2 regions of the Mycobacterium sp. IS-2888 genome follow, and region 2 is predicted to be linked to the other one. Evidence: riboswitches for the same ligand, from Rfam matches in the RefSeq annotation. Region 2 holds a riboswitch; the other holds the start of a gene.

Region 1 (10,537 bases), on a different contig from region 2:
CGGCCAACGCCGCCCGGTACACCGCGGTCTGCGCGGTCTCCGACGGTGTCGCGATGTTCACGGTGTGGCCGTCCTGATTGACGGCGCTGCCGCGCACCACCGCCAGGATCCGATCACCGTCTCTTAGCGCGTCGGGCAGCCGCTTGAGCAACACCACTACGCAACCCTCGGCCGAGACGAACCCGTCGGCCCCGACGTCGAAGGCATGGCAGCGTCCGGTGGGCGACAGCATCCCCTCGGCCGATCCCGAGGCGAACTTCCGCGGGTCCAGCGCCACCGTGGCGCCGCCGGCCAGGGCAAGGTTGCTTTCGCGATCGTGCAGGCTGCGACAGGCCAGGTGCACGGCGGTCAGGCCGGACGAACACGCGGTGTCCACGGTCAGCGCGGGACCGTGGAGTCCCAGCGTGTAGGCGATCCGTCCGGACGCCATGCTGAAGCTGTTGCCGGTAAACCCGTACGGCCCCTCGGCGGTGTGTGCGTCGGCGGCCAGCAGTTGGTAGTCGCCGTGAGTCAAGCCCACGAACACCCCGGTCGGCGAGTCGGTCATGGCCTCCCGCGTGAGACCGGCATGCTCCATGGCCTCCCAGGAGGTTTCCAGCAGCAACCGGTGCTGCGGATCCATCGCGGTGGCCTCGCGCTCGCTGATCCCGAAGAACTCGAAATCAAAGCCGGCGACGTCGTCGAGGAACCCGCCCCACTTCGATACCGACCGACCAGGTACCCCGGGCTCGGGGTCGTAGTACTCGTCGGCGTCCCAGCGGTCGGGCGGAACTTCGGTGACCAGGTCATCGCCCCGCAGCAACGCCTCCCACAGCTGCTCCGGGGAGTCGATACCTCCGGGAAGCCGGCAGGCCATCCCGATGACGGCAACCGGAGTGACCGGTGTGGTGCTCATTGTGGGCGACGAACAGGCCGAATCGGGGCGGTCCACCCCGTCGACCGCCCCGAAAGACAACATCCCGCCGCCTCCTCACGGCAACGGCTAACTACCTTGTTCGCTTGACGCAATACGTGGCCCCTCCCCGGCCATCGGGGGGTGCCCACGTTCGCTCAATTGACGTTGCCCAGTGTCAGGAGCTTTCCCGCACGTCAGCAGCCCAGATGGCAGGGGCGACATTATTCTCGAGGTGCGCAACGCGCAGGGAATTCGCCGAACCGTTATCTAATCGTGATGTGCCTGGCCCGTACATGAAATGCTCATACCATGACAACAGCCCGCGTGCCCGGACTGCCGCTCGGCGAGGCGAAAGCCGCCGCCGACGAGGCGGCCGTGCCGAACTACATGGCCGAACTGTCCATATTTCAGGTGCTGCTGAACCATCCGCAATTGGCGCGCGCCGTCAACGACCTGCTCGCCACCATGTTGTGGCACGGCGCCCTCGACTCGCGGTTGCGCGAGCTGGTGATCATGCGGATCGGCTGGCTCACCGCGTGCGACTACGAGTGGACGCAACACTGGCGGGTCGCGTCGGGGCTCGGCGTGGCGGCCGATGACCTGCTGGGCGTGCGCAACTGGCGCGAACACAACGGGTTCGGGCCCACCGAGCGGGCGGTGCTGGCCGCGACCGACGACGTGGTGCGCGACGGCGCGGTGAGCGCCGAGAGCTGGACGGCCTGCGAACGCGAATTGCGCGGCGACAGAACGGCTCTCATCGAACTTGTCACCGCCATCGGTGCGTGGCGCATGGTCGCGTCGATCCTGCAGAGCCTCCAGATCCCGTTGGAGGAGGGCGTGGCCAGCTGGCCGCCGGACGGCCGCGCGCCTTAGATCTCAAACGATCCGGTAGCTCTGCTGCGCCCGCACTCAGCCCAGCGATTCGCCTACCATGGCCGCAAGCTGCGCTACTCGAGGCGGCTTGAGCAGCGTCACATGGTTTCCCGCAAGGCGGTGCACGTGCAGCGCGCCCCCGTGGAATTCGTCCCAGCCCAGCGCATCTGTGCCCATGTCGGCGGCGGTGGCCTCAGTCACGAAAAGATGCATCGGCACATCGTGGCCCGACCGCTGATAGCGGCAGATCAGATCACACGCACCGCGGCGGTCGAATGTGCCATGCAACAGGTACTTTTCGAAGATCCACTCGACAAATTCTTCGAGTGCCACTTTGAGTAGGCCGACCCACTCCCGACGTTCTCCGCGCCTGGAATGCGAGCGAACCCTACTCCACCCAGTCAGCTCAGGTCGCTGCGACTGCAGCACCGGGTGCGGCTCGTCGACAATTCCCAGCCAGTTGACTTGCTCGCCGGCATCGAGAATCTGACGGGCAATTTCGTACGCCACGATCGCGCCGAAAGAGTATCCGATAAGTGCAACGGGGCCGTATGGCTGCCGCTTGCGAATCATCGAAAGCACTTGGGTGGCATACTGTTCGATGCTCATGGATCGATCCAACCGTTCTCCCGGCTGCACTGGGACCAACGGGTTCACCGGCTGCCCGGCCCCCCATTGCGCCGCAAAGTGTCTGGCGCTCACCGCCGCATGAAAATGGGGGAACACAAAATGTATCGGCGGCGAGCCCTCCTCGGCCGCGACGTCGCTGATGCCTTCAGCGCCAAGCAGCGCCGCGAGCCCGGCAACGGTCCTGCCCCGCTCCAGGAACGCCGGAAGCGACGGTGCGACACCGAATGTCCGCTGAACATCCAAGAGAAGTCGTTGTGCCAGCAGCGAGTGGCCGCCCAGATCGAAAAAGTCGGAATCGACGTCGGCCACGGGTACGCCCAGCAGGTCCGCCCACAGCGCCGCGACGCGCCTTTCCGTCTCGTTGCGGGGACGCTGATCGCCGCGCCGGGAAGCTCGGCCCAGCGACGGCGCGGGCAGGGCGCGGATGTCGAGTTTGCCGTTGGGCGTCACGGGCAGCGCATCGAGCACCACCACCGCGGACGGGATCATGTAGGCCGGTAGTCGCTCCGCCAGCTGGGCGCGTATCCCGGCGGGCTCGACAGCTCCCGTCACCGACTCGGTGACATAACCCACCAGGCGCTTGTCGCCGGCGCCGTCCACGCGGGCGATGACCGCCGCCTGCTCCACTCCAGCCAGGCCGGCCAGTGCGGCTTGAACTTCGCCCAGCTCGATGCGGTACCCGCGGATTTTGACCTGCTCATCGGTGCGTCCGAGATACCGCAGCTGCGCATCAGCACCCCAACACACCAGATCTCCGGTGCGATACATCCGTGTTCCGGGCGGGCCAAACGGGCAGGCGACGAACCGCGCTGCGGTCAGAGAGGTCCGGCGCGCATAGCCGCACCCCACTCCGGCACCGGCGACATACAACTCACCGACCACGCCGGCCGGCACCGCCCGCAACCACTTATCCAAGACAAACAATGCCGCCCGCGGCACCGGCGAACCGATCGGTGGCAGCCCCGAGCCCGCAACCAACGGCCGGCTGATCGTCGCGTACACGGTGGTTTCGGTCGGGCCGTAGCCGTTGATCATCACCCGCCCGGGGGCCCACCGGTCCACCACCTCGGCCGGGCACGCCTCACCGGCCACCACTAGGGTCACCGAATCCAACCCCTCGGGTGACAGCACCGCCGCCGCGGCCGGGGTTTGACTTAACACGGTGACGTGTTCGGCAACCAGCAATGCGTGAAAATCGATCGGGGAACGTGTCACCGAGTCGGGCACCACGACCAGTCGCCCACCATGTAACAACGCGCCCCAGATCTCCCACGCCGAAAAGTCGAACGCCAACGAATGACAGTGCGACCACACCTGTTCCGGCGTCAGCTCCACTCCGGCGTCGAGGGAGCCGAACAACTGGGTCACGTTGTGGTGAGTGACCGCCACTCCCTTGGGAGCCCCGGTGGTGCCCGAGGTGTAAATGATGTGGGCAATGTCGTCGGGCGCGGGTGCCGGCAACGCGGTGCTGGGTTGGTTGTCAGCAGCACGGTCGTCAATATCGATGACCCGCAGACCGAACCCGGCCAGCCGCCCCGCCAGCCCTCGGGTGGTGATTGCGGCGATCGGCGCGGCATCCCCGAGCACAAACCCGAGCCGGGCCCCCGGCACCGCCGGGTCGATCGGCACATACGCCGCACCGGTTTTCAACACCGCCAAAATCGCCACCACCGCCCCGAGCGACCTGGACAACAGCAGCGCCACGCACCGCCCCGGCCTCGCCCCCGCGTCGGCCAGCAGGTGCGCAAACCGATTCGACGCCTCATCCAGCTCGCGGTAAGTCATGCTGCGGTCAGCGAAGGTCACCGCTAAGGCCCGCGGGGCCCGCGCCACCTGAGCGGCAAACGATGCCGGTATCGACACCGCCGGTGGCGCACACTCCCACAGCACGGCGCGGTTACCGAACTCATCCAGGCGGGAGCGCTCATCCCCGCCCAGTAGATCCATCGACGACAGCCGCCGCCCCGGGTCGGCGGTCATCGCCACCACCGCTCGTTGCAGCAGATCAACCAATGCCCCAATGGTTTCCACGTCGAACACGTCGGTGTCGTATTCCACGCGCAGGCCGAGTTCGAGGCCGGGCGTGGCTTGTACCACGAGCGGGTAGTGGATGTATTCGGGGCGGGCGAACTCGGTCACTGCAATTCGCGGTCGGCGGCTATCGCGCCGGTGTCGTTCGGGTTGTTTTCCCAAACGAAAAGGGTGTCGAACAACCGGTCGTGGCCGGTGACGCAATGGATTTCGCTGAGTCCCAGGTGTTGGTGCGGGGTCGTGTGGTTGTGGAAGTGTTGCAGTTGGTCGAGCAGATCCGTGGTGGTCGTTGTCGCGGTGATGGTGGCCCGTACCGGCATGGTGTTGGCCGATAGGCCCACCGTCGATTCCGCGCCGGCGATGTCGGTCGCCCCATCCCCAGAGACCGTGGCGCCGAAGGCGACATCGGGCTGGCCACTCAGCGACATCAGCAACTGCGCAAACGCGGCCTGCACTACCGTGCTGACACTGGTTTGATAACACCCGGCCAGCTCACCCAGGGCCCGCGTGGTCTGGGCGGACAGCCGAAACGACGCAACCCCTCGCTGTCCTGCCCGGCCCGGCAGACCGACCAAGGTGGGGGTATCAAAACCGGCCAGCACTTCGCGCCAGGCCGCGTGGGCGGCGTCGAATTCTCGACCCTCCGCCTCGGCCCTCGTGAAAGCGCCTGTGTCTCGGAAGAATTCGGATCCGGTGCCACAAAGCGACCCCCCCTCGCGCGGATTTCCGCCTCCTCGCTCGGGGGCCGTCTTTACGTCCTTGGTGCCCGAATCGGTCGGAAGCGCGCGGTCGAGGCTCTTTGCTACCCGTTGCTCTACGCCGAGTGGGCGCGGATAGGCCGGCCTTCCGTCGACCGCCCGCTTCAGGGCATCGAATGCTGGCCGGACTATCCCCCCCAGGACTTGTCGTGTCTGTTCCATCCCGGTCACGCCTGTCGGTCTAAGTAATTTGCTACGAGCCGCCTAAATTTTTTAAACTGAGCATAAGGCAGAATGCGTAATTCGCAACCATTGGTATGTTTATTGCACGAATGTGTATTAGTCGGTTTGTTGTACACGTGCCAATTCTGTCGACCGGTCGGACGAATTGATTGACATATCAATTGGTAATTCCTAGCGTCGGGCGATGCGAACCAGAGTCGCCGAGCAGCTCGGCGTTGAGTTCCCGATCTGCGCTTTCAGCCACTGCCGCGACGTCGTCGCGGCGGTCACCAACGCGGGGGGATTCGGAGTCCTCGGGGCGGTCGCGCACAGCCCGCAACGGCTGGACAGCGAGCTGACCTGGATCGAGGAGCAGACCGGGGGCAAGCCCTACGGGGTCGACCTGCTGTTGCCGCCCAAGTACGTCGGGGCCGAGCAGGGCGGCATCGACGCCAAACAGGTCGCCGCGCTGCTGCCCGAGGAGCACCGCGAGTTCGTCGATGACCTACTTACCCGCTACGGCATCCCGGCGACCGCCGAGCCGCCGCGCGCGCCGTCCGGCGGCGGACTCAACATCTCGCCCAAGGGTTACGAGCCGCTGCTCGACGTGGCCTTTGGCCACGACATCCGGCTGATAGCAAGCGCGCTCGGCCCGCCCCCGGCCGACCTCGTCGAGCGCGCCCACGACCACGACGTGCTGGTGGCCGCGCTCGCGGGAACCACGCAACACGCACGGCGGCATGCCGCCGCCGGCGTCGACCTGATCGTCGCGCAGGGCACCGAGGCCGGCGGGCACACCGGTGAGGTGGCGACCATGGTCCTGGTCCCCGAAGTGGTGGATGCGGTGTCGCCGACGCCCGTGCTCGCCGCCGGCGGGATCGCCCGGGGCCGCCAGATCGCGGCGGCGCTGGCCCTGGGGGCCGAGGGCGTGTGGTGCGGATCGGTGTGGTTGACCACCGAGGAAGCGGAAACCGCCCCCGTGGTCAAGGAGAAGTTCCTGGCCGCCAGCTCCTCGGACACCGTGCGGTCGCGGTCGATGACCGGCAAGCCGGCCCGGATGCTGCGCACGGCGTGGACCGACGAATGGGACCGGCCCGACAGCCCCGACCCCCTCGGCATGCCGCTGCAGACCGCCCTGATCACCGAATACCAGGTGCGCATCAATCAGGCCGCCGCCCACCCGGGCGCCAAGGCGCGCGAGCTGGCCACCTACTTCGTCGGCCAGGTCGTCGGTTCACTCGACCGGGTGCGCCCGACGCGCTCGGTGGTGCTCGACATGGTCGAGGAGTTCATCGACACGATCGGGCGGCTGGACGACCTGGTCGAGAAGTGACCACCACCGACATCGCCAAGCAGGGCGCCGGCGCACTCGCCCGAGTTTGACGGTCTCCCGCCCTTCGTGCATCATCGTGACGGCACCTCGTTAGGTGAGGCGTCTACACGAATACAGGCCACTGACCCCGAACGTCCAAAGACGCCCCGGGTCAGGACAGCTCCTCCCGGCTTAAGGGTTGAGCCCAGGTGGCTTCCGGCTTGGATTGTTTTCCAGGCCAGGACACGTCGTGTAGTGCCGAAGCTCTGACGAGTGGGGTGCGGATCTCCGACGGTCGTCGGTTTCTGTATTCCCTTGTGCGCGCCGTTCGTGCGGGTGACCGCACGCGTCGTTGCCGTAGAGGAGGTGAGGGACGTATGAGTTCCAGCGATAGTCCTGGCCGAAGTCCGGGCTCCGTCCCGTCCCGATCCGGCCTCCGGCACGACGATCTCGGCTGAGTCGTCGCAACGCCAATCGGCTTACCGGCCAAGCATTCTCGGATCGGAACCAGTACGGGACGGGACACGTCAGTCCAGCTAGTCCCCGTTTTGAATTCCGTCTAGGAGGCGACCATGACCGCAGTCCTGCACGACGAACTGGCAACCGCGGCACCCAAGCCCGCGCTGACGGTCGTGCGCGCCGACACGCCCGCCCACGTCCCCGCGCCCAAGAAGGTGACCCGCCGCGTCGAAGTGCCGATCTTCGGCCTGGGCGCCGACCCGCTGGTGAACGGCGCCGCCCGTCTGTTGAGCATTCCGCTGCGCCACGCCTACGCGGCGCTGTGGCGCGTGGGCGTGCTCGAAGTCGGGGCCTGATCCACCGGCTAGAATCGGCGCAGCGGCATCGATCCGGCCATCACCGGGGAGCCTTCGGAAGAACGGCCATTGCAGCCCAGTAGAACCGAACGGGTAGGCCCGTCATAGCCGTCACGAGCGGTCGCGCGGCAGCGCGGCAAGCGGGGTGGTACCGCGGCGCTCGCGCAGCTAGCGCGTCGTCGTCCCCGGCCTGAGAACTGGCACAGGGAGACGACGCTTTGACCTACCCGAAGCTGGCCGCCGGGGCACCCGACTTCCCGGCGCTCGAACTCGAGGTCCTCGAGTACTGGGCGCGCGATGACACCTTCCGGGCCAGCATCGCCCGCCGCGATGGCGCCCCGGAGTACGTGTTCTACGACGGGCCGCCGTTCGCCAACGGTCTGCCCCACTACGGGCACCTGCTCACCGGCTACGTGAAGGACATCGTCCCGCGGTATCACACGATGCGCGGCGCCAAGGTGGAGCGCCGCTTTGGCTGGGACACGCACGGGCTGCCCGCCGAGCTCGAGGTCGAACGCCAGCTGGGCATCACCGACAAGTCCCAGATCGACACCATGGGAATCGCGGCGTTCAACGAGGCCTGCCGTGAATCGGTGTTGCGCTATACCGACGAATGGCAGGCGTATGTGACCCGCCAGGCCCGCTGGGTCGACTTCGACAACGATTACAAGACGCTCGACCTGTCCTACATGGAGTCGGTGATCTGGGCCTTCAAACAGCTGTGGGACAAGGGCCTTGCCTACGAGGGCTACCGGGTGCTGCCGTACTGCTGGCGCGACGAAACCCCGCTGTCCAATCACGAATTGCGGATGGACGACGACATCTACCAAAGCCGCCAGGATCCCGCGATCACCGTCGGATTCCGGGTACCCGACGGCGAATTGGCGGGCGCCTACCTGCTGGTGTGGACGACCACGCCGTGGACGCTGCCGTCGAACCTTGCGGTTGCGGTCAATCCGGACGTGATCTACGTGCAGGTGAAGGCCGGCGATCGCCGCCTGGTGCTGGCCGAGGCGCGCCTGGCCGCCTATGCCCGCGAGCTGGGGGAGGAGCCTGAAGTGCTGGGCACCTACCGTGGCGCGGACCTGTTAGGCATCCGCTATGTGCCGCCGTTCCCGTATTTCACAGACCCAGAACCGGGGCGGGCCAACGCTTTTCAAGTATTGCCCGGCGACTTCGTGACCACCGAGGACGGCACCGGAATCGTGCACATGGCGCCGGCCTACGGCGAGGACGACATGGCCACCACCGACAAGGTGGGCATCGAACCGGTCACCCCGGTCGACTCCAAGGGCCGGTTCGACGCCACCGTCCCGGATTATCAGGGCCAGCACGTCTTCGACGCCAACGCTCCGATCATCCGCGACCTGAAGGATCAGAGCGGCCCGGCGGCCGTGAACAAGCCGATCCTGCTGCGCCACGAAACCTACGACCATCCCTACCCGCACTGCTGGCGGTGCCGCAATCCGCTGATCTACCGCGCGGTGTCGTCGTGGTTCGTCGCGGTCACCGAATTCCGGGACCGGATGGTGGAACTCAACCAGCAGATCACCTGGTACCCCGAACACGTCAAGGACGGCCAGTTCGGCAAGTGGCTGCAGGGCGCCCGCGATTGGTCGATCTCGCGAAACCGCTACTGGGGCACGCCGATTCCGGTGTGGAAGTCCGACGATCCCGCCTACCCGCGCATCGACGTCTACGGAAGTCTCGATGAGCTCGAGCGCGACTTCGGGGTGCGGCCCACCAACTTGCACCGGCCCTATATCGACGAGCTCACCCGGCCCAACCCCGACGACCCCACCGGGCGCAGCACGATGCGGCGGATCCCCGACGTGCTCGACGTGTGGTTCGATTCGGGCTCCATGCCGTATGCCCAGGTGCACTACCCGTTCGAAAACGGCGACTGGTTCGACGGCCACTATCCCGGCGACTTCATCGTCGAGTACATCGGCCAGACTCGCGGCTGGTTCTACACGCTGCACGTGCTGGCCACCGCGCTGTTCGACCGTCCGGCGTTCAAAACCTGTGTGGCGCACGGGATTGTGCTGGGCTCCGACGGCCAGAAGATGAGCAAGTCGTTGCGTAACTACCCGGATGTCACCGAGGTGTTCGACCGTGACGGCTCCGATGCCATGCGGTGGTTCCTGATGGCGTCGCCGATCCTGCGGGGCGGCAACCTGATCGTCACCGAGCAGGGCATCCGCGAAGGCGTGCGGCAGGTCCTGCTGCCGCTGTGGAACGCCTACAGCTTCCTGGCCCTTTACGCGCCGAAAGTCGGTGCCTGGCGCACCGATTCGGCGCACGTGCTGGACCGCTACATCCTGGCCAAGCTCGCGGTGCTGCGCGATGAACTCAGCCGGTCCATGGACGTCTGCGACATCTCCCGGGCGTGCGAGCAATTGCGTCAGTTCACCGAGGCGCTGACGAATTGGTATGTGCGACGGTCGCGTTCGCGGTTCTGGGAAGAAGACGGCGACGCGATAGACACCCTGCACACGGTGCTTGAGGTGACGGCGAGGCTGGCCGCCCCGCTGCTGCCCCTGACCACCGAGATCATCTGGCGGGGGCTGACCGCGGAGCGGTCAGTGCATTTGACCGACTGGCCACAGCCGGACGTGCTGCCCCCCGACCCGGACCTGGTGGCCGCGATGGATCAGGTCCGCGAAGTCTGCTCCGCCGCGTCGTCGCTGCGCAAGGCCAAGAAGCTGCGGGTGCGCCTGCCGCTGCCGAAGCTGACCGTGGCGGTGGAGAGCCCGCAGCGGTTGGAGCCGTTCGTGGACCTGATCGCCGATGAGCTCAACGTCAAGAGCGTCGAGCTGACCGACGCGATCGACACCTACGGCCGGTTCGAGCTCACCGTCAACGCGCGCGTCGCCGGGCCGCGCCTGGGCAAGGACGTGCAGGCCGCCATCACGGCGGTCAAGGCCGGCAAAGGCGTCGTCAACTCCGACGGCACCCTGACCGCGGGCCCCGCGGTGCTGCAACCCGAGGAGTACAGCTCGCGGCTGGTCGCAGCCGACCCGGAATTCACCGCGGCGCTGCCCGACGGAGCGGGGCTCGT
Region 2 (10,537 bases):
ACGCCGAACACAGCCACCTCCATGATGTCGGGATGGCTCGCCAGCACGCCCTCGACGCGCTCCGGTGAGATCTTCTCACCGCCCCGGTTGATGAGTTCCTTGATCCGGCCGCGAATGATCAAATCGCCTGCTGCCGAAACCGATCCGAGATCGCCGGTACGCAGCCATCCGTCGGTGAAGTTGGCGGCGGTGATGGCCGGGTCGCCGAGGTAGCCGCGCACCACCGTGGGACCGCGCAGCCACACCTCCCCCACGCGATCGCCGGACCCGTTGATCCGGATCTCGGGCCCGGTCGACCTACCGACGAGACCCGTTGTCGCCGCCGGGTTTTCGATGTCGTCGATGCCCGTGGTGGCCACCTGGTGGGTGGCCTCGGTCATGCCGAAAGCACACACCACGGGCGCCGAGAACTCCGCTTGCAGCGCCTGCGCCGTTTCCGGGGTGAGCGGGGCGCTGCAGCTGCGGATGAAGCGCAACGCGGCTCGCTTGCTACCGGACCGATCGGTCGCGGCACGCTCCAACAGGATCTGGTGAATCGTCGGGACCGCCGTGTACCACGTGGCCTGGACGGCGTCGATGTCGTCCCAGAACGTGTGGGCCGAGAACCGCCCGCGGGCAGGCAGCAGCACCGTGCCCCCCGATGCCAGGGTCGACAGCAGGGCGGCCAGCAGCCCGTGGCCGTGGTAGAGCGGCATCACCGCGACGGTCGCGTCCTGCGGGCCGAGCCGGTAGCCGGCGATGATGGCCCGCACAGACGCGGCGATGTTGCCGCGGGTCCAGGGGACCATCTTCGGCGCGCCGGTGGTGCCGCCCGTGAACATGATCATCGCGTCGTCGTCCCGGAGCCCCTCGGGCTTGGGCACGTCGCGGTTCGGCGGTGCGGCGGCGTCGAGGGTCACGGCAACGGTGTCGTCGTGTGTGGTCACCGCGATCGGCCACCACCGCAACTCAGGGTCGTCCATGTCGCCCTGACCGTCGGGGTCGTCGACGAGGACGACAGCGGCGCCTGCGGCCGCGCATCGGGCGCGCTGCTCAGCGACGGGCAACGCCGGGTCCAGCGGGACGGCGACCAGGTCCGCCCGCGAGGCGGCCAACAAGCCGACAACGAATTCGGTGTTGCTGGCAGCGCGCAGCGCGATCCGGTCGCCTCGCGTGATGCCGGCGTCCTGCAGCCGCTTGGCCAGGTCATCGACCAGTCGTGTCAGGTCGCGGTAGCTGATCGGTATCCGGTCGGCGGTGACGACCAGCGCGGGAGCCTCGGGCCGCCGGGACGCGGCGACCTCGACCAGGTCGGCGATGCGCGGGCTCGCGGATTCATCGGACATATTGGCACCATGCCCATTCGGCACCCCGTTCGTCCAATACCGATCCGCTGACAATCGATAATCGGGAGCTATCGAATGGGCCGGCAATGTCGATAAGCGGCGTGAATCGCTGCATAGCGGCTTGGTCTTGGACACCGGAAGGGCTTCCGGACCACAGTGGTGACAACGCATTCGCGAGGCAGAGGAGCCGCCAGCATGAGTACCGTTTCGGGATCTCCCGGCGCAGGGCCGCAGTCGACGAGCTTGACCGACGGCTTCCACCTTGTGGTGGACGCGCTCAAGGCCAACGACATCGACACCATCTATGGAATAGTCGGCATCCCGATCACCGACCTCGCCCGCACCGCCCAGGCGTCGGGCATCCGCTACATCGGCTTTCGGCAGGAGGCCTCGGCGGGCAACGCGGCCGCCGCCGCCGGGTTTCTCACCCGGCGCCCCGGTATCTGCCTCACGACGTCGGGGCCCGGCTTCCTCAACGGCCTGCCTGCGCTGGCCAATGCCACGACGAATTGTTTTCCCATGATCCAGATCTCGGGATCGAGCAATCGCGCGGCGGTGGATTTGCAGCGCGGTGACTACCAAGACCTCGACCAACTCAATGCCGCAAGGCCTTTCGCGAAGGCGGCGTACCGAATCGGCCGTATCGAGGACATTGGCCGCGGCGTCGCGCGCGCGATGCGAACCGCGATCTCCGGCCGCCCGGGCGGGGTCTACCTCGACATTCCCGGCGAGATTCTGGGCCAGGCCATGGACAGTTCCGCCGCAGCGGACACGATCTGGCGCGTCGTCGACCCCGCGCCGCGCCAGCTGCCGGCGCCGGAGGCGGTCGATCGTGCCCTCGACGTGCTCGCGCGGGCGCAGCGACCGCTGATCGTCCTCGGTAAGGGCGCGGCGTATGCGCAGGCGGACAGCGTCATTCGGGAATTCGTGGAAGCCACCGGAATCCCGTTCCTGCCGATGTCGATGGCCAAGGGACTGCTGCCGGACTCCCACCCGCAGTCCGCCGCGGCCGCGCGCTCGCTGGCGATCGCGCGCGCGGACGCGGTCTTGCTGGTCGGGGCGCGGCTCAACTGGCTTCTCGGCCACGGAGACTCGCCGCAATGGTCCGCCGATGCCGCGTTCATCCAAGTCGACATTGCGGCATCGGAGTTCGACAGCAACCAGCCGATCGCGGCTCCGCTGGCCGGCGACATCGGGTCGGTGATGGCGGCGCTGCGGGACGGCCTGGGCGCCCATCGGGTCGCCGTGCCCCCGGAATGGACCGGCGAGCTAGCCGATCGCAAAGAGCGCAACGACGAGAAGATGCGCGAGCGACTGGCCGAAGACCCGCACCCGATGCGGTTCTACAACGCGCTCGGCGCGATTCGCTCTGTGCTGCAGGAAAACCCGGAAGTCTATGTGGTCAACGAGGGAGCCAACGCGCTCGACCTGGCCCGCAACGTGATCGACATGCAGCTGCCGCGACACCGGCTCGACACCGGAACGTGGGGCGTGATGGGTATCGGCATGGGCTACGCCATCGCAGCCGCGGTCGAAACCGGCAAGCCCGTCGTCGCGATCGAGGGCGACAGCGCCTTTGGCTTCTCCGGGATGGAAGTCGAGACTATCTGCCGGTATCGCCTGCCGGTGACGGTCGTCATCCTCAACAACGGCGGCGTGTACCGCGGCGACGAAGCGCCGAAGGGAAATGACCCGGCGCCGACCGTGCTGCATGCCGGCGCCCGCCACGAGTTGATCGCAGAAGCGTTCGGCGGCAAGGGATACCACGTCACCACGCCGCCGGAGCTGCGGTCGGCGCTGACCGAGGCGCTCGCCTCGAACGGCCCCGCGATCATCGACTGCGGACTCGACCCGGCAGCGGGGGTGGAAAGCGGTCATCTGGCGAGCCTCAATCCGACCAGCGCGGCGGTCAGCGCCGACGCGTGATTCCGAGCAGCTGCGTGTCGAAAAACTCGTCGAGCGCCAGTTGTTGCGCGGACGCGACGAGCGCGCGGGCAACCGGTGATCCCGGCCCGGCGGAGTTGGTGGCCAAGGCGATCTCGGCTTTCAGCACCGGATCGACCATTTCGACCGCGCGAATCTCCGCCGCCAGCGGCGACGTCCACAACCACGTGTGCGGGACGATGCACGCCCAATTGCCACTGGCGACTTGAGCGAATAACGATGCGACGGAGTCGGTCTCGACTTGCGGCGTGACCGTCAGGCCGTGGCCGGCGAAGGCTTCGTCGATGATCTGGCGGTCCCGCATGTCCGCGGTGAGCAAGGCGAGCGGCAGCTGGGCGGCGTCCGGCCACGTCAGTGTCGATGCGCCGGAGGGCAACATCTCCGCCGACGACAGCAGCACGTAGCGCTCCTGGTAGAGCGGCACCAGGTCCACGTCGTGAGCGTCTTCGGGCGCGGCATGCACGATGGCGGCGTCCAGCTCGAATTCGCGCAGCCGCCGGTACAGCTCCGCGGCGGCCAGCCGGGAATTGATCTGCACCTTCGCCAACGGATGCGCCGAACAGAACGCCGAGAGCACCAGCGACGCCGTCGTCGAGGCGGTGGGAACCGTACCCAGCCGAAGCGTGCCGGTGATACCGGACCGCACGGCATCCACCTCGGCTTTGAAGGCATCGTGCTCGGCGAGAATCCGCTTGGCCCACACGACCAATCGCTCACCTTCGGGCGTGAGGCCCTCGAAGCTGTGCCCGCGGTTGATCAGGGTCACGTTCAGTTCGCGTTCCAGCTTGGCGATCGCGGCGGACAGCGCGGGTTGCGACACATAGCATTTCTCTGCGGCCCGGGCGAAGTGGCGTTCCTGGGCGACCGCAACAAAGTACTCCAGCTGACGGAAGAGCACGGGCACCTCCTCGGCCTTCCCCGCACCGCTATCGCTGAGGCTAACGCCTCGCTCAAAAGGCAGCCAACGGCGATCTCGGCCAGATTTCGCACCCTTGCCGCCGATGGCATGGCATAGATCGACGTTCGGTCGCAGGTCAGGACGTTGCGTCCAGCGAAAGCCAGTGTGCTGACCCCTCTTTCGTGGGCATGTCTCGGGCTGCGGGCGCGCCGCCGTGCGTGGCTTCGGAGGGGTGCACCCGATCGTTTGCCGGTGGTCCGCAGCCCGGTGATCGGATCGAACTCAACGGGTAATCGGGTCGTTATCGCCACGTACCTGGCGGCGATGTGTATGTTTGCTAAAACCCGTAAAGGGTAGACAGTCAGTACAATAACGTTGTGTTGATCGCACCATCTCGAAGGGCGGACGCCATGCGTCGTATGGTTCGTTATCTATTCGTTATGGTAGCGATCGCCGGCATGGGCCTGCTGGGCAGCGCCGCCCGCGGCGTGGCCGCCGTCCCGCTGCCCCAACCGATTCCCACAGTCGCGACCGTTTCGCCGGCCGATGGCGCCGTGGTGGGCGTGGCGCACCCGGTAGTGGTGACGTTCACTGCGCCCGTCACCGATCGCGTTGGCGCTGAGCGGACCATCCACGTCAGCTCGCCGAGCAACGTGCCGGGACACTTCGAGTGGGTCGACAACAATGTCGTGCAGTGGGTTCCGAACCGCTATTGGCCCGCCCACAGCCACGTCTCGGTGGGTGTGCAGGCCCTGACGACCGGCTTCGACACCGGTGACGCGCTACTCGGTGTTGCCAGCGTGTCCGAGCACACGTTCACCGTCAGCCGAAACGGCGAGGTGCTTCGCACGATGCCGGCATCCATGGGGAAGCCCACCCGCCCGACACCGATCGGCAATTTCACCGCGCTGTCCAAGGAGCGCACCGTGCGGATGGACTCGCGGACCATCGGTATCCCGCTGAGTTCGCCCGAGGGATACAACATCATCGCGTCGTACGCGGTCCGCATCACGAACAGCGGCGTCTACGTGCACTCGGCCCCCTGGTCGGTTGACTCGCAAGGCCATGCGAACGTCAGTCACGGATGCATCAACCTGAGCCCGGACAACGCCGCGTGGTACTTCAACCAGGTGAACGTCGGCGATCCCGTCCAGGTCATCGCCTAGCTGCCCCAACATCGCTGCGGGTGAAGACATTCCGCGCGACCGCGGCGTCTAGCCACCTACCTCAGCTGGGCGGCAACCCGCTCTTGATCGCCGCGTCTTGCTTGCGGCCGATGTCTGTCGCCATGCCCGGATCGATGGGATCGTTGGGCGCACTGTCGAATTCCAGGTTGACCAGCGCCTTGCCCTCGCTGAACAACAGCACCGTCACCGCCTGGGAGTTGTCCGGCGATGTCCCGGAGATCATTGCCCCGTTGGATCCCACGTCGACCGGCTGCCACGTGCCGCTGACTTTGCCCGCGTAGTTCGCCTTGGTGTTCTCGATGCCGGCCGCCGCGGTCTGGGGATCGGCGACGATCAAGATGGTGTCCCCGATTCGGCGGCTGTTGTCGGCGTTGGCGAACAACTGCGCAACCCCGGGCGCATTGTTGGGATTCAGCACGGGTGGTTGGGGTGTGGTGAGGTCCGGGCCGATGTCGCTCGGCTTGATCAGCAGCCCACTGTAATCCGTGGTCTGTCCGGGCGACGGGCCGGTTACCGCGGTGGACGCGGTCGATGACGCCGTGGCGCTCGACGTGGCCGAGGACGACGTCGCCGGGGTCTTGTTGTTGCCGCAGCCTGCGATCGCGGCGCCTACCGCAAGGGCGGCGACGCTCAAGCCGGCGACGGTTGTCCGAGCAAGCTCCATGGACATTCCTTCCCTGCCAATCCGCTGACGGCACAACACCAGCGCATACGAACATACGCGCAAATTTCTCCGGCGGGCACGCAGAATCCGCGGCCTATGCTGGCGTGGGCAAGCGTTTGGGCGAAGGAGAACGAGATGACGGCTGCGACGGCGCGCGCCGTACGGTTCGACCGTTACGGGGGCCGTGACGAGTTGTATGTGGCGGACATCGACATGCCGGAGCCGGGGCCGGGCGAGGTGGTGGTGGAAGTTCGCGCGGCCGGCATCAACCCCGGCGAGGCCGGTATCCGGGTCGGGGCGATGCACGACATGTTCCCCGCCACGTTTCCGTCCGGCGAGGGCAGCGACCTTGCCGGCGTCGTGACCGCCGTAGCGCCGGGAGTCACCGAGTTCGAGGTCGGCGACGAGGTGCTGGGTTTCAGTTTCCGGCGATCCAGCCATGCCACCCACACCGCGGTTCCCGTCAATCAACTGATCCGCAAACCTCCCGAATTGAGTTGGGAGGTCGCGGGTTCGCTCTACGTCGTGGGTGTGACGGCGTATGCCGCCGTCCGGGCCGTCGCGCCCCAACCGGGCGAGACTGTGGCCGTATCGGCGGCGGCGGGCGGGGTCGGCAGCCTTGTCGTACAACTGCTGGTCCTGCGCCAGGCGCGGGTGTTGGGCATCGCAGGGCCGGGCAACGCCGACTGGCTGCGCGCGCACGGCGTCGTCCCGGTCGTCTATGGGGAAGGCCTGGCCGACCGGCTGCGAGAGGCCGCCCCGAACGGAATCGATGCGTTCATCGACTTGTTCGGTCCGGACTACGTCCAGCTCGCAGTCGATCTCGGCGTGGCGCCCGAGCGGATCGATACCATCATCTCGTTTCAGAAGGCGGGCGAAGTCGGCGCCAAGACCGAGGGCAGCCAGGAGGCGTCGACCCCGGAAGTGCTCGCCGAAATCGCCCACCTGGTCGCCACCGGTGCCCTTGACTTCGACATCGCCGCAACCTACCCGCTGGACCGGGTCGCCGACGCCTTTGAGGAGCTCGAACAGCGGCACACGCACGGGAAAATCGTTCTGCTGCCCAACGATTCGCGGTAGTTGCGCGACACCGGCCGGACGATGGAACGAATCACCGCCGGTCGTCGACCGGGGGGTGGCCACCCAACGAGGCGGTAACCACCGCGATCGGCATCCGTGACACGTACAGGTTGGCCCGCTCCTGGGGAGTCAGCGCGCTGCGGGCGCGCAACTTGTCAGCCAGCAGCCGAGCCGACCGCAGGAACGCCCATCCCTGCCGACGGGTCCGACCGGTAACACGGTGCGTAACAACGAAAGCCATGATCTTTCTCCTTCTGGAGGCCCGATCGGCTCATGGCATTCGGGCATGCACGCCACTTCAGGCGGACAAAGCAATGCCGGAACCGGGTCGGGGCAAGGGGTATCTCGGATAGGGACTATCGCCGGGACTCATCTCGCCCTCACCTCCTCACGGCCGGGACACACGCGGGTGTCGTCACCTCGGTAACGGAAGAGGAAATGACCGGCGTAACAACGCCGGTCGCACCCCTCTCGTCGGAGCTTTGGCACTGCACGGCGTATCCGGAACATCTCCGGAAGCCACTTGGGCTCAACCCTTGGGTCCGGGAAGAGCTGTCCTGACCCGGGGCGTCTCTCGACGTTCGGGGTCAGTGGCCTGTATCCGTGCAGACGCCTCACCTACCGAGGTGCTTGCCCGTCAATGCTGACATGGGGCTCGCTCCTCGTCAAACTCGGCGCGCGGTCACGGCCTACCCTCGTGGGCATGGCCACAACTTTGCAGGACCCTCGGGTCGCGACCGTTCTCGACCGGATGTACAACGAAGCGAAAAACCAGATGTCGCTCTTGCGGGAGCGGCGCGATCAGTTCGCCCGGCCGATGACCACCGCGGAACGCGCCGAGGCGATGAGCGAGTTCTACATCCCGGTGACCCCCGAAGCCGGCCGCCTGCTGTACGCGTTGGTGCGCGCGACGCGTCCGACCACGGTGGTCGAATTCGGGATGTCGTTCGGCATCTCGGCCGTTCATCTGGCGGGCGCGGTGCGCGACAACGGCATCGGCCGAGTGGTCACCACCGAGCTCAGCGAGACCAAGATCGCCGCTGCGAAGAAAACCTTCGCCGAGACCGGCCTGGACGAGGTCATCACCATTCTCGAAGGCGATGCCCTCACCACGTTGCAGCACCTGGACGGGCCTGTCGAGTTCGTCCTGCTCGACGGTTGGAAAGATCTGTATCTGCCGGTGATTGAGCTGCTCGAACCGCGCCTGCCCACGGGTGCGTTGATCGTCGCCGACAACACCAGCGCGGCGGACACCGGTCCCTACCTCGAGCTCGTGCGCAATCCCGACAACGGCTATACCAGTTTCAATTTTCAGGTCCGCGAAAGCGACAGCATGGAAATCAGCTGCCGCACAAACGATTAACGCCTACCTCAGCGATTCCTCGAGCCACGGCGTCAGCCACTTCACGCCTTCCGGGGTGAGGTGCACGCCGTCGCTGCGCACCTTGATTCCGTCGACCTTGGCGGTGTACACACCGTCCGGACACAGCTTCTTGTTCAAGTCGAGGATCTGGACGCCCTTGTGGTGGCTAACCGTGTTGCGCAGCATGGTGTTCCACTGGTTGACCCGGTCCGGCTGGTCCTCCGGGTACAGGCGGCCATCCGGCTTTTCGCCGCCGCGGCTGTAGGGCACGGTCGCCACCACCACGCGAACCCCCGGCACGCTCACGATGTTCAGCGCCCGGTCGAGCTCACCGTTGAGGTACGCGTCGAAGGTCGGATCGCCGATGTGGGTCCACTGCCCCTCGTTCACCCGGTCGACGGTCTCCCAGCGGCCGATGATGAGCAGGGCGACGTCCGGCTGGTCCTGGCCGACCTGCGTCGACCAGCGCGTCGGCCAGGTGTCGCATTCCGCTCTTTGCTCCAGCGTTTGGCCGATATACCGGTACGGCGTGCCGCGCACCAGGCTGCAACCGATGACGGTGTGGTCGAGGAAAGCGAATCCGGGCGTCGGCGGTAGATAGTGCATCCAGGTCCAGCCGATCGAATCGCCGAACACCGAAACGGTGAACGGGCGGTTGGGATCTCGAGGCCGCGGGCGAACCACGCCGGGCGGCGACGGCGACACCGCCGCGACGGAGGAAACCCCCGGCGGCAAACCGGTCTCCCGTAGCGCGGGCCCGGTTCCCACCGGGACCAGAAACAAGGTGATCGCGGCGGCGCTCGCCACGGTGGCAGCCGCCAGCGGCAACAGCGGTACCCGCTCCGGTCGCCAGCGCCGGATCGGTTGCTCGATCAGCCACCACGATGCGGCGGCCACGGCCACCGTGGCGGCACACCGGGCGGCGAACAGCGGCAGCCCGGTCCAGCCGGTTCGTTCCCCGTTGAGTGCCAAGAAGATTGGCCAGTGCCACAGATAGACGCCGTAGGAAATGGTGCCGAGCCACACCAGTGGTGGCGTGGCCAGGATGCGGGCGATGACGCCGCGCTGTTCCATCGCCACCGGCGCGACCACCAACACGGCCGCGATCGCGACCGCGATCAGCAGACCGTGGCGGAACTCACCGACATTGCCCGTCGCGTAGTGTGTGGCGGCCGCCAGAACGGCCACCCCGACAAACGGCAGGGCGCGCGCGGTGCGACGCCCCCACCGAGTCCGGATCATGCACCAGCCGCGGTTCAGCGACGGCCAATCCCGAACCAGCAGAGCCGCCGCCGCGGAGCCGACCAGCAACGCCTGCGCGCGGGTGTCGGTGCCGAAATAGATTCGGTCGCGGGTGCTGTCGGAGACGAACACGATGGCCGCCGCGGCCGAAACCAGCGCCCCCAACGTCGCGATCACGAACACGGCGAAGCGGACCCCGCCCACGGTCGCCCGCATGAAGTAACGCCTGGCCCGCGCCGCCAACAGCAGCGTGACCGCGATTAGCAGCACCGGCCAGACGAAGTAGTACTGCTCCTCCACCCCGAGCGACCAGGTGTGCTGCAGCGGTGAGGGCGGGGCGCCCTGCGTGAAGTAGTCGGTCTTCTGGGCCACAAACCGCCAATTCGCGATCCACAGGAACGCCGCGACCGCGTCGTCCCGCAGTCCGTTCAGGGCCTGGTAGGGAAGGAGTTCGCGGGCCGCCCCCACGGTGATCACCATCAACACCAGCGCGGGCAACAGCCGGCGGGCACGGCGAATCCAGAAGCCGGTCAGCTCGATACGGCCGCTGCTCCTGAGCTCGTCGAGTAGCAGCGAGGTGATCAGGAAGCCGCTGAGGACGAAGAAGATGTCGACGCCGATGAACCCGCCGCTCACGCCGGGGATGCCACCGTGCCCGACGAGCACCAGCGCGACCGCTATCGCGCGAAGCCCGTCCAGCGCGGGAATGCCGCTGCGCCGTTCCGGTTGGTCCCAGATCGCCAGCCGACCGACACGTCGCACGGGAGCGACCCACCGGGGCCGCCGAGCAGAAGGCGCCGGTGCGGGATGCCTCCCGCCCGGATCAGTGTCCGC

The links. Region 2 has a riboswitch for magnesium ahead of A5745_RS07980 (hypothetical protein). Riboswitches for the same ligand answer to the same signal wherever they lie in the genome.
Region 1: it holds a riboswitch for magnesium, as region 2 does, so the genes downstream of both, A5745_RS09775 (Rv1535 family protein) here and A5745_RS07980 (hypothetical protein) in region 2, are expected to answer to the same signal.

The regions. Positions count from the first base shown of each region.
Region 1 covers NZ_MBET01000054.1:59,905-70,441, forward strand. The annotation lists gene pks2 (type I polyketide synthase) at 1-895, opposite strand, end outside; gene A5745_RS09755 (carboxymuconolactone decarboxylase family protein) at 1,205-1,768, shown strand; gene A5745_RS25240 (amino acid adenylation domain-containing protein) at 1,805-4,537, opposite strand; gene A5745_RS25345 (condensation domain-containing protein) at 4,534-5,031, opposite strand; gene A5745_RS09770 (nitronate monooxygenase) at 5,555-6,682, shown strand; M-box (ykoK) riboswitch at 6,762-6,946, shown strand; gene A5745_RS09775 (Rv1535 family protein) at 7,234-7,476, shown strand; partial or broken gene ileS (isoleucine--tRNA ligase) at 7,695-10,537, shown strand, end outside.
Region 2 covers NZ_MBET01000051.1:23,934-34,470, reverse strand. The annotation lists gene A5745_RS08010 (FadD7 family fatty acid--CoA ligase) at 1-1,325, opposite strand, end outside; gene oxc (oxalyl-CoA decarboxylase) at 1,521-3,251, shown strand; gene A5745_RS08000 (LysR family transcriptional regulator) at 3,235-4,167, opposite strand; gene A5745_RS07995 (L,D-transpeptidase family protein) at 4,578-5,333, shown strand; gene A5745_RS07990 (hypothetical protein) at 5,395-6,018, opposite strand; gene A5745_RS07985 (NADP-dependent oxidoreductase) at 6,154-7,098, shown strand; gene A5745_RS07980 (hypothetical protein) at 7,130-7,339, opposite strand; M-box (ykoK) riboswitch at 7,558-7,731, opposite strand; gene A5745_RS07975 (O-methyltransferase) at 7,802-8,461, shown strand; gene A5745_RS07970 (acyltransferase family protein) at 8,465-10,537, opposite strand, start outside.